DNA from 3 places in the Desulfobacca acetoxidans DSM 11109 genome. Region 1 is predicted to be linked to each of the others. Evidence: riboswitches for the same ligand, from Rfam matches in the RefSeq annotation. Region 1 holds a riboswitch; each other region holds the start of a gene.
What was found. Region 1 has a riboswitch for cobalamin ahead of DESAC_RS16370 (hypothetical protein). Riboswitches for the same ligand answer to the same signal wherever they lie in the genome.
Positions count from the first base shown of each region.

Region 1 (4,052 bases):
TTTCTGATAACGGCTTGGCCGTGGTCGGAAATTCCTTATCCTCCAACGGAAGAGAAGCGTTTCTCTGGACCGAATCAGGCGGCATGATAGGCCTGGGCGACCTGGCGGGAGGAAGTTTTTCGAGCGAAGCCTTGTCGGTTTCTGCGGACGGGTCCACCGTGGTTGGCAGAAGCACATCTGGAAACGGCACTGAGGCGTTTGTATGGACGGAACAACTTGGAATGGTCAGCATTGAAGAATTGTTGATCGCGGCCGGCGTCGACACGACCGGATGGGGGTTAACAGAAGCCCTTGGCGTCTCTGCGGATGGCCTCACGATTGCCGGAAAAGGGTCCAATCCTGCTGGGAAGACGGAAGCCTGGGTGATTACGTTGGATGCTGCGCCAGTTCCCCTCCCCGGCGCGGTGCTGCTCCTGGGCGCCGGTCTTTGTCGCCTGGCTGCGGCGCGGCGGCGCCGGAGTCACTGATTGTGGCCGTGATCAGGGGGAAAGACGGATTATCCTGTCATTAACCGAACAGGTCTTTGTTGGCGCGGCGGAAGTCTATCGATGCCCACAATATCTGATTCACCCCTCACCCTGACCTCAATGTTGTTAAATTACAAAGGTAGGGGTAAAGGAAAATATTACAATCCCCCCTGCCCCCCCCTTGAGAAAAGGGGGGAAAGGGGGAACCTCCCACAGGCGCTGGGAAGGTGAGCTTTTTAAGTCCCCCTTTGGTGGCGAGGCAGGAAGACATTATCACCGGACATTGAGAAAGAGGACAGATAAAGAGCAAAATTATCTCAACATTGAGCAATATTGCCCAAGTCTCTAACTGAGATTTTTAATATGATTGCAATTGTGAATTGATGGCTGAAAGTTGTTTTTCCAGCGTTTTCGGCCAGTCAAGGGGGCGCCCGGGATCGTGGGATGGCAATGGAGGTTGTCTCGGGGCGCCGAATTTTCCAGAAAGGAGGTGAAGCCACAGAGTGATCCCCGGTGGGTCGCCGAGCGGACCCCGGGAAGGGTGTGAATCAAGGAACGATAACACCATGACTGGCCAAGGGAACTGGGTGTGAATCCCAGGCGGGCGCGCCGCTGTGAACGGGGACGAAGGCCGCAGGTGAGCCACTGTGGGGTAGTGCAGCTCCCATGGGAAGGCGCGGTTGGTAGGTCGATCCGTGAGCCAGAAGACCTGGCAGTTTCATAGGGATATGGTCCAATGCAGACCTCGCGGAACGGGTCCGAGGGCCTTATAGAGATGGTAGATGCCAGAATGAGGCAAGGCCCCGATTCCCGCGGAATCGGGTTTTTTTCGGTCAACTCTCAGCCGGAGTAAAGCAGCATGGCATGATGTAAGCGAAGGCACCGCCTGATCCAAAAATGGTTACGTCGTGAAGAAGCCACACCCCGGGCGACCGGGGGCCGGAAAGCCGCGGGTCTCAGCAGAGACGGCCGGGTTGCCACCAGACAGCCCGGTTTTTTTTGTCCATTGAATGAACACATTTTTTGAGGAGAGAACTTATGAAAAAACTTTTCTTTACCTGCCTGGCGCTTTTTGTCTTGTCCCTCTTCAGCTTTTCCGGAGTCCATGCCACCTTAGTGGTAAAAGATGACGCGGTTTTTGGCGATGATGCCATCACCCTGGATACCGACACCGGATGGGAATGGCTGGATCTATCGGCCTCGCTTGGCAAATGCCGCAGCTATGTGAACACCCAGTTTGGCGTCGGTGGAGATTTCGAAGGATTCCGGTATGCCACTGTGGCCGAAGCCGAGGGTTTGTGCGTGGCAGCCGGCATGCCTCTTGGGGAAACACAAAATCAGGCCGATTTTGACGCGGTGGCTTATCTGGTCTCTTTGGTGGGACAGACTCGCAGCCAGGCAGGGTATCCGGAAATTCTTTCCATGACGGAATCAGGCACTTCCGTAGGAGCCGATTTTTATTGGGCTAATGGTGTGCCAACTTATCTAACCGGATTGACCGGCCAGTGGTATGGTGAAACTGCGGCTATTGCGACTGTCAGCAGTTGGCTGGTCCGGGAAGCTGCCCCTGTCCCCCTCCCCGGGGCGGTGTTGCTGCTAGGGTCCGGCTTGCTGCGCCTGATCGGCATACGGCGCGGCAGGAGCTAAACGGGGATAACCTGATCTATGGCGCCGCCTGCCGACTTCGGTCTTCCGGACGACGGGCGGCGCCGGAGCAGTGTGATCACCGGGTAAATTCTGCAAGGAGAGTGCGATGAAACAAGGGCAGTTTTTTTTGTTTGTTCTATTGGTTCTGGCGGGGGTGATGGTGGCTGCTCCTGCCTTAGCGAGCCCTTTTGCCACGGAAGTGGTAAGCGCCACCGGTACTTTCGGCCCCGGATCACTGTACAGCGATCCCAGCGCGGCGCTCGGCAAGCCCACCACCTGGATCAAGGGTTCCGATGTGGGCGGGAAGAATATGGCCTGCTCCATGGTCTATCCCTCCTGGAACACCGATCCGGAGGGGAATAAGCTCATTACCACGATCGGCGCGCAAGCCCAGATCACGGTTACCTTCGACCACAACATCACCAATGACCCCCTGAACCCCTACGGGATCGACTTCATCGTTTTTGGAAACGACCTCTACTGGGGAACGGGCATGGTGGGTCCCACAACGAACATGGAGACCTACTACGTTGCCTCAGGAACCGGTTGGTCGGACCCGGGCATTGTGAGTGTGGCCCAGTACCTGGAAGGCCCCTGGTACACGTATTCGACGGGACCGTACTTCGACACCACTACCTATCCCACCCAGGCCTTTGCCTGGGACCGGGAGAACGACGCCTGGGGGGCCGAGCTCGACTGGACAAAACCCGTTAATCCGGCGCTGAATCCCACCGAGGATTTCGTTGGCCTCTCGGTGGCGGATGTCATCGACCTTTATGCCGGTTCGGCGGGAGGGACCGGCTATGATCTCGCTGCATCGGGCTTTGAGTGGATTCGATACATCAAGGTCGAATCCTCCAGCAGCACCAAGCTGGCCGAAATCGACGGATTTGCCGATGTAGCCCCTGTCCCCGTTCCCGGGGCGGTGTTGCTGCTGGGAAGCGGGCTTTTCCGCCTGTTGGGGCAGCGCCGGAGAAAATAAGCCCATAATTATCGCCAATACCATAGTTTTTCTTAAAGAAATATTCAGGGGCCGGGTCTCCCGACCCTGGTTTGAAAAATGTTGGCAATAACCATAAGAGGTATGAGTAGAGGATCGAAGGAGATGAAAAAGTACTTGAGCATTATCCTGGTCTTGCTGGCCGTGGCCATGGCCGCGGGTCCGGCGCAATCATTCACCTTTAATGATATTGACTTTTGGGTTGGCAGCGGCTCCAATCGGGCGGCGCTGGTGGTCCAATGGTTTGACCCCCGTATGGAAAACGCCCTGGTGTGGGGCTACCGCTGGGACGGCGAGGCCTCGGGAGAAGATATGATGACCGCCATCGCCGGGGCCTGCGATATACGCTCTTCCAATAATGGCGCGGTGGTTTACACCACTACCGGAGCGGACAGCCGGTTAGGGGCCCAGTTGACCACCTGGAGCGGGTTTGGCGGCGACAAGACCCTGTTCGGCATCGGCTACGATCTGGACAATGACGGCGGTTTTGCCTACGTCAACGGCGCCGACGAGACCGGCCATGCCGCCGACGCCGATGATCTCTATTTCGAAGGCTGGTATAACGGTTTCTGGTCTTACTGGGTGGAGGATGACGGCGACAATATCATCGGCAATAACATGACCTTCTCCAATTGGGGCATGTCGGCCCGGACCCTGAGCAACGGCAGCATCGATCTGTGGGGCTGGGACGATGATCTGGACAGTTTTTTCGGCGGCGGCGACGGTATAGGCCAGCCCGTGGGGCCTTACGCCGCGGCGACGGCGCCAGTCCCGATTCCCGGCGCGGTGCTGCTGCTAAGCACCGGCCTGCTGCGTCTGGCGGGAATGAGAAGACGCCGGGAGTGGGTGGCCGGTCAGTGACTATATTTTCCCGGATAAGCCCGAATCATTAGCACCTCTTCCTAACCCTTGCCCCTCTTGGGTTAACCCTCACCCCC
Region 1 is NC_015388.1:902,193-906,244, forward strand. It holds gene DESAC_RS03815 (hypothetical protein) at 1-467, shown strand, start outside; cobalamin riboswitch at 1,022-1,198, shown strand; cyclic di-GMP riboswitch class I at 1,374-1,449, shown strand; gene DESAC_RS16370 (hypothetical protein) at 1,506-2,114, shown strand; gene DESAC_RS03825 (hypothetical protein) at 2,221-3,096, shown strand; gene DESAC_RS03830 (hypothetical protein) at 3,220-3,975, shown strand.

Region 2 (4,052 bases), 1.6 Mb from region 1:
CTTCAGCAGAATTTCCCACAAACTATCCGGCAATACCTTCAGATAGGAGGCGCCGATATTCTGTTTACCTGGTGGATAGTTGTAATAGACTATGGCGATCCTCTTATCTTTATTGGGTTTATCCTGAAGATTGACCCAAGCCTTGACTCTAGCGGTAAGCCGCGCAATACGTTCCGGTATTGGGTTTTCCTCCAGATACTCAAACCCGGTGCTCTTATCTATCCGCTTCTCTTTGGAAGCGATCACCGTCGGTTGAATAATCCCGGCCATCTCCGGGTTGGCTATCTGGAAGGCGCGCTCAAAGATATCCAGGCCGACGGCGGACTGCTCCCACTCCTGTCGACTGCGGCCATAGAGGGAAATAGCATCGATCAAGGGGATATTAAGCCTGGTCAACAGCGGAATCATAATTTGCGGGTTGATGCCGATCTTCATCCCCTGGGCTATCACCAGCCGCACCCGGCTTTTTAAGGGGCTGCCGCCTGGGGCAAAGAACTTCGCCATCACCTCTTCCAGCGGTCGGCCATAGATCGGCAGGACATTAAAACCGGCCTCCTCCAGGCTGCGGATGACGGCATGCAGGGGCTTGGCCTGACCTCCATCAATCGAATTTTTATAAAAAACCACCCCGATCCAGGGACGGCCATCCCGGTAGGCATAGGCCTTTTTATAGGCCTCAAAATCGGCAAAGACCTTGCGGGTTCTGTATTCATAGATACCACTTTCGGGATTTTGCACCACCTCATCCCGGAAAGAGACCTCAAAACCAAGTTCCTGTTTAAGGCTGTAGAGAATAAGATTCTTAATATTTTCCAGGCCACCTTGGGAAAAATAGGCCACCATCTTCTTATCGGCCCTGATCCCCATCTTTTTCTGGTCATCGTCATAGGTGCCGCCGCCGACGTAATAGACCTTGATTCCCTTTTTTATAGCTGCTTCCAGTTCTGGTTTCACCGCCTCGATGAGGTTGTGTCCCATGATCCAGACTAAGATCAGACGGGATTCTTTCAAGGGCAGCAGATTCTTCTCCCGGATACCTGAGGTGGGATAGACATGGAATTCCACCTTTTGCCTTAAGTTCGGATAATCCTGATAGACCGCCTTTACCGCTTCAGTGGCGACCTTGGAAGAGATGTCGCCCAACAGCAGGCTGACCTTCACCTTGGCGGCAACGGCTGATCCCGGAAAAATGAAGAGCCAAAACAGGAGGCAACTTAGAGCCAGGATGAACCGCCGCCATGACTTCAATGTTCCATCGGCTGCAGCCGCCTTATTCCGGGACATACACCACCCTGCCGTCTTTAAGCTGATAGGCCGTTCCCAGACGGACGCCTTCGCCGCTAAGTTTCTTGTCTGTCACCTTTCTAACCTTGATTTCCTTACCACTTTTGGTAATAATCTCCATCTGGCCATCGGCGTTCTTCTTGGTGATGGTCACCTCGGATTTGGGGTTTACCAGGTCCAGCATGTTATAAGCCATAAACAGGGCGATCATCATGCTGACGATAAAGGCGACGCTGGCGTCAAACAGGTTGGCCACTCCGGAGATGGGGTCTTCCAGGGGTTCGTCGTATCTATCAAACCGCCGCGGTCTTCTTAATAAACTCATCTTCCTCTCCCGCCCGGATATCCGACCTCTGGGCCTTGGCCTGCCGGAGCCGCAATTCCGTCAGATATTCCATCTCCCGCATGTCGGCCCGCACCCACTTTTCTTTTATCAGCGACATGAGATAGGCCGCCACCCCGCAGGCCAGACCGACAACGGTGGCAGTAAAGGCCGTGACCATGCTTCCCGCCATTTTTGGCATGTCTCCCTGGGCCAGGGCCGCCAGGGAAATGCCCATGGGAATCAAGGTCCCCATTAAACCCACGGCCGGGCCCACCCGAATAGCAAACCTGACCTTATCTAGACCCTTAATTAGCTCAAGTTCGAACTCCTGGAGGTGCTTTTCCAACTCAAGATCGAGGTTGGCTGATAGAGTCAAAACCTCGGAGTCCAACATGGTTCGATAGCGCCGTAACCCGACCGATCTTCCCTGCCGCCGGTCAATATATTCCCGCAGAAAACCGCCGGCAGATATCACGATCCAAAAAGTAAGCAGAATAAGTCCAACTACTACCGGATAAAACAGAGCTGAGGCAATAACGTAGAGAAACGTCTCAAGACCCGCTAGAATATTCATTCACCAACCTCGCGTCGTTTATTCATCAGGAAGCCGACCAACAAGGCGGCCAGGAGTAGGAAAAAAACGCCGATATGTTCAACCAGGACCAAGTTGCCTCCCTCCGTGGCAAACGATTGATAGATGCTTTTGGCCGCCTCAATATGGGCCGGAAGAAAAAGAGAACTCAGAAAATACAGGCCTATGGCCAACATGCTTAAACCGAGGCCGATCCTCTGATTTAACCGGGTTGATCTCAGGGTGAAAAGTTTGAGGCCCAGATAAATCAGCAGCGACAAGATGATAAACGTTGCACCCAATCCCAGCCCCACCACCCATGCAGGCAACTTGATCACCTGTAAGGCCGCCCAGGTGGAAAAGGTTATGGCCGTCAGGCAGACGGGACAGGGAAGAAGAAGGAATAAGGTTGGTGGCCGGGCCGACCGGGTGGCAGTCGGGTGGGCTGGTTGACGGCAGCCGGCGTGCACCCCACACCCGGAATCTGATCCTGCCCAGCTGTGGATGAGATATAAGCCCCAGACCATCATGCCTAAGGCCATGGCAATATGGACATATGGTCCTTTTCGCACCAGCGGCGTCAGGATCTTGATCAAACTTTCGCAAAACCCTGCAGCTAACAGAAAGGTTCCCAGATACAATAAGAGCGTCAAAACCAGACCCCGCCAACCCACCTGCCCCAGTCCCAGTCCGAAGCCGACCTTTACCACAAAGACGCTCAGACTGAATAACATGCCGCCGATCCACAAGATCAGGTTTAGATCCATCGTCTATCCCTCTGTCCTGAGAGATTCAATTTCTCAGGCCAAAAAAAAACCTTGAGCCCAAAATGGACCCAAGGATTGCACCCAGCTTGCTTTGTCCTTAGGCTAAGCCGTGTCGGTTTTCCATCCCGAGCGGCCGCGTTATCCCCAATCACACGTTGGGCAATACATATTGATTTACAGGCAGGTCTTCTGATTCCCGGATCATCCTTATTCCTGCACCTTCCCACCCGGCTTCAGCACGGGCAGTGGTATCTCGCAGGTATCGTCCCCGGTTACAGCGGCGGGACCATGCCGGACTTGCACCGGCTTCCCTTTTAAGCCCCGAAGGGCGCCTGTAATATGACCCTATTAAGTCAGAAAAAAGTTTCTGGTTGGTTACGGAACCTTGTTGTAAAAACCTTCCGGCGGGTCTGAAACCCGCTCCTCCGTATTGGCCTGCCGGTGCTGCAGTGCTGTAGGGCAGGAAAGCGAAAGGCATCCCGCCTTCTAAAATTCACCGGCACCAATTTTCATGCTTCGCCGGTAACCCGTTGGTAATGAGCATTACCTTGGCTAACTTTAAAATTCCCCTCCGAATCTGTCAAGGAGAAAATAGGTATCGGCCTGTGACTCCAACAGTAGATAACCACCGGGTAGCGGTCATTAAAATCTCAGCGTTATCTGACTCCAGATGGTCCGGCCCGGCGAGGGGTAGTAATAAAAGTATTCCCGATCGAGCATGTTATCCACCGACAGGGAGAGGTCCATATACTTCACCGGGGTAAAGATTATCTTGGAATTCAGAGTGAAATAGGGATCGTAGGAACCGTAGACATTGTTGTATTGATCGCTGTTGTCGTCCCTGCTTATCAATTTGCTGACATAGTGTCCCGAGAGAAATCCCTTGACTTTCCAATAGGTAGCCGTAATCCCAAAGTTGAATTGCTGTCGGGGAGTGTAGGTGATCTTTTTACCCACTGATTCCGGATTAAAAGGATTCTCGTTGATCCGGGCATCTAATAGGGTGGTATTGCCGAAAACCTCCAGCCAGGACCAGAGCTTCTGGGTAATCTCCAGCTCAACCCCTCTAATGGTCGCCTTACCGGCGTTCTTATAAATCTGGGTT
Region 2 is NC_015388.1:2,480,994-2,485,045, forward strand. It holds gene DESAC_RS11095 (cobaltochelatase subunit CobN) at 1-1,284, opposite strand, end outside; gene DESAC_RS11100 (DUF2149 domain-containing protein) at 1,271-1,609, opposite strand; gene DESAC_RS11105 (MotA/TolQ/ExbB proton channel family protein) at 1,578-2,183, opposite strand; gene DESAC_RS11110 (DUF2162 domain-containing protein) at 2,180-2,947, opposite strand; cobalamin riboswitch at 3,110-3,298, opposite strand; gene DESAC_RS11115 (TonB-dependent receptor plug domain-containing protein) at 3,590-4,052, opposite strand, start outside.
Region 2: another riboswitch for cobalamin. It lies ahead of DESAC_RS11110 (DUF2162 domain-containing protein); the one in region 1 lies ahead of DESAC_RS16370 (hypothetical protein).

Region 3 (4,052 bases), 1.6 Mb from region 1:
CTGGGGGAAGCGCTCCAATTAGTCGGTTGATTCAGCAGCCCCCCGTGAAACTTGATCCTCGTGGTTTCAGTAAGCTGATTATCGGAGGTCAGATTATACACCTGGGTTTGATCGCGCCCGTCGCCGTTCAGGAAGGCTCCTTCCTGGAGATTCTTAAATTGGGTGTTGGTACCAGACAGACCCACAGTTCCTCTGACCACTGAGCTGCCGGTGGCGGTATCGCGCAGATAGGAATGGTACATATCATAGCCATAGTCGTTCCAGCTCTGCAGGGTGCTGAACTCAACCCTATGGCCCGGGGCGATATCCCAACTTATCTTGCCGTTCATACTGTAATCATTCCAGTTATAATCACCGGTATCTCCAATAATGTTGGTGGGGGTGCCGGTGGTCGTATGAGTAGGTTGCCAGCCCACCACCTGGGTGGCCGGGGTCCCCGTGCTGGCCGTTTTGGTCACCAGGCTGGAGGGGTAGCCGGCGGAGATGCGATAATTAAATCCCGCCTGAACACTCACTTTATTCCAGAGGCGGTCCCCCACTCCGAGGTAGTAGGTCCAGGAATCGTAGGTGCCATAGCCGCCCTGGGCTACACATTCCAGTTTCTTCGGGGTCTTGGTAATGATATTGATGACCCCGCCCATGGCGTTGCCCCCATACAAGGCGGAAAATGGTCCCCGGACTACCTCTATGCGTTCGATATTTTCCACCGGCATACTGCTCCAGGCCACGCCGTTGCTGTAGGCGTTGGCAATGTTCTGGCCGTCCAGCAGAACCAAGGTGCGTTTCTGGCCCTCCGCCGGGAAACCGCGCAGATTCACGTTGGTCATACTATCTCCATAGATTCGGCGCCGATTATCGACTGCTCCGGGAACCTGGGCCAAGGCTTCGTCCACCGTCTTGATGTTCTGTTTCCTTAGGTCGTCCTTGGTGATAACGGTAATACTGGCCGGAACATCGTCGGGGTTGCGTTCGGTCCTGGTAGCCGTCACGACAACCTTATCGATGCCATGGACTTTTTCTGCATCCTCCAAGATTTTTGCCTGGGTATCCACAGTAGTCCGGCCAACAGTGGCCTCTTCCTCCGGCAACGATACTTTCCGGTCCCACTCCTGAGCAGACCCAATCCCAGACGACACCACTAAGACTACCAGAACAGACAACCAACATTTCATTGTTCTTTCCCCTTTCATGATTTCTCAAGCGTAGTTGTTGCCACCATCAACATCTTATTTGCCCCTTACCCTGTTCTTCTTCATTGATGGACCAAAAAAAATCCTTGAGTCCTTATGGACCCAAGGATTGCACCCAGTTTAGCTTGTTCCTCAGGTTGGCTGGAAAGATTTACCTATCTCTCGCCCCTCAGCCGGTCTCAATACGACGTTAAAACGCGGCATCTCGGTTACAGGCAGGTCTTCTGGCTCCCGGATCATTCTCTTCCCTACGCCTTCCCATCTTCATTGCCCAAGACAGTGGCATACTGTAGGATTCGTCCCCGGTTACAGCGGCGGGACCGTGCCGGATTTGCACCGGCTTCCCTATTAAGCCCCTCAGGGCTCCTGTAACTTTAACAACAAAATGTCTTTGGAGAGGCACCCCTCCCTTCCGAATAGTTAAGTATTACCCGCCTTTAATCCCGGCCTAGAACGTCTATTGGTCCCCCACCTGATATTTGGCGAGATAGCCTCGCGGCGTAACCAGGTAGGGACCGTATTGGAAACTTTGGGAATTGCCCACTATAATGATGGTTTGCATATCCACCGGCTGTTTCGGGAGATGCTCCAGAGTGGTCACGATGATTTCCTCTCCCGCGCGCCTGGCCCGCCTTACCAGACCCACGGGGGTGAGAGGTTCCCGATAGCGGAGGACAAGCTCCACCACCGCTTTCAACTGCCAATCCCGTTTCTTGCTTTTGGGATTGTAGAGGACGATGACAAAATCACCCTGAGCCGCTGCCTCAACCCTTCGCTGGATAATTTCCCAGGGGGTGAGGAGGTCGCTCAGCGAGATGGCGGCAAAATCGTGCATCAGAGGGGCTCCTAAAAGCGCGGCTCCCGCCGTTAGGGCCGGGATGCCAGGAATCACCTCGAGAGAAAAGTCCAACTCGTCGTTGCTATCAACCTGGCCCACTTTAAGGCCCTGCACGGCACAGAGTTCCAAGACCAAACCGGCCATACCATAGATACCCGCATCCCCGCCGGATACCAGGGCCACCCACTGGCCGGCTCGGGCCCGGTCGATGGCGGCCTGGCAGCGTTTGACTTCACCCTGCATCCCGGTAGCCACCACTTCCTGGTGGGTCAGGAGAGAGGTTATCAAGGTGATGTAGGTCTGATAACCCACCACCACCCGAGCAGCCTTTAGGGCCTCTTGGGCCTTAGGGGCCAGATATTCTACTGCTCCCGGTCCCAGACTCACGATGGCCAGATGGCCCGGGCTACTGCCACGGTGACGTTGGCACTCTTGTGTTTGGGTATTAGGAGTTCCCCCTGTCCCGCCTTCAGGGCTGCGGCTTCGCTGACGCTCTTCGCACCCACGTGGCGGGTCACCTGTGCTGACGGATGCGGCACCGGCACGTGTTCCAGTTCCTCTGCGGTATACCATAACAATTCCACTTCCAGCCGACGGGCCGCTTCCTTGAGCCCCGGCTCGTCTTTTTTTGCGGCGATGGTGGCCAACGCCTTCAGGGAAAGAAGTGAAAGCCCGGCCTGCCGGAAAACCTCCTGAATATGATCCAGTATTTCCAATGATGGAGTGCCCCTGTGGCAGCCCACCCCGGCAATCAGGCTCCTGGGACGCAGCCGCAGCCATCCAGTTGGCCAAGACCGCTCCCGGCAACCCACATACACCGTGGGTTGGGGGCTACCAGCCAGTGCAGCTTCCAAGGCGGCTTCCCGGTGAAAAAGATGAGGATACCCTGCCAGAACCGTGGCCAAGCGGTCCTCGGGGTCCACCAATCGCACGGGTTTGCCGGCCAGGAGAGCCATGGACACCTCCTTAACCCCGGTTGGATTTTCGATGATCAACCCAGCTTGGGCAGCCAAAAGATCCAAAGCAGGAAGCCCCTGGATATCTGTGGCAGTAGTGATTACCGGAGTACCGCCGAGAGTTGCGGCCACCCGACAGGCCAGCTCATTGGCCCCCCCGAGATGGCCGGAAAGAAGGCTCACCGCAAATCGGCCCTCCTGGTCTAACACTACCACCGCAGGGTCGCGGTCTTTGCCCTGAAGAAGAGGAGCTACTTGTCGTACTACGATCCCGGCAGCCATAATGCATACCAGATCGCGATCATTGGTGAAGGCCTCGGCAAAGACGTCAGTCAGCCTGTCAAAAGTATGTTCCCCGGCTGTTGCCCAAGAGGCCGGAAGCCAACATTCAGTGCCTTCCAGGGTCTGACAGAGACGCCGGGCCAGACGAACTCCGGCGGGCGTCAGGGCAACCACTCTAATCGGCCGCATCCCGGTAGCCATGAGCAAAGGTTTTGTCATAGAGACGTGAGCACACCTGAAGACGATCCTTCGAAGTAGCCAAGGCCGGGCCTATTAAGATCAAGGCCTGGCGGTTGATGCCGGCTGCACGGACTTTGGGTATAATATCGGCCAGGGTGCTCCGGATAAGACGCTCATCCGGCCAACTTACCCGGTAGGCTACTACTACCGGTGTCTCCGGACCGTAAGCGTCGGCCAGCTGCTCTACCACCCGGTCTAGAAGCTGGACGCTGAGATAAATCACCAGGGTGGCGCCGTGCCCCGCCAGCGACCGGAGGTTTTCCCGCGGCGGAACCGGGGTCCGGCCCTCCGCCCGCGTGAGAATGACCGTCTGCGCCACTTCCGGCAGTGTCAGTTCCTGCACCAGGGCAGCGGCGGCCGCTGACGCCGCAGTGACTCCGGGTATCACCCGGGAGGGGATACCCTCTCGTTCCAGAAGCGCCACCTGTTCCTGCAGGGCGCTAAACAGGCTGGTATCCCCGGAGTGCAACCGCACTACGTGTTTGCCAGCCCGGTGAGCCGCAGTCAGGCGGGCAACAATCTCCTCCAGGGCCAGGGGGGCAGTGT
Region 3 is NC_015388.1:2,485,730-2,489,781, forward strand. It holds gene DESAC_RS11115 (TonB-dependent receptor plug domain-containing protein) at 1-1,172, opposite strand, end outside; cobalamin riboswitch at 1,388-1,575, opposite strand; gene cobJ (precorrin-3B C(17)-methyltransferase) at 1,648-2,415, opposite strand; gene DESAC_RS11125 (cobalt-precorrin 5A hydrolase) at 2,412-3,485, opposite strand; gene cobM (precorrin-4 C(11)-methyltransferase) at 3,442-4,052, opposite strand, start outside.
Region 3: another riboswitch for cobalamin. It lies ahead of DESAC_RS11115 (TonB-dependent receptor plug domain-containing protein); the one in region 1 lies ahead of DESAC_RS16370 (hypothetical protein).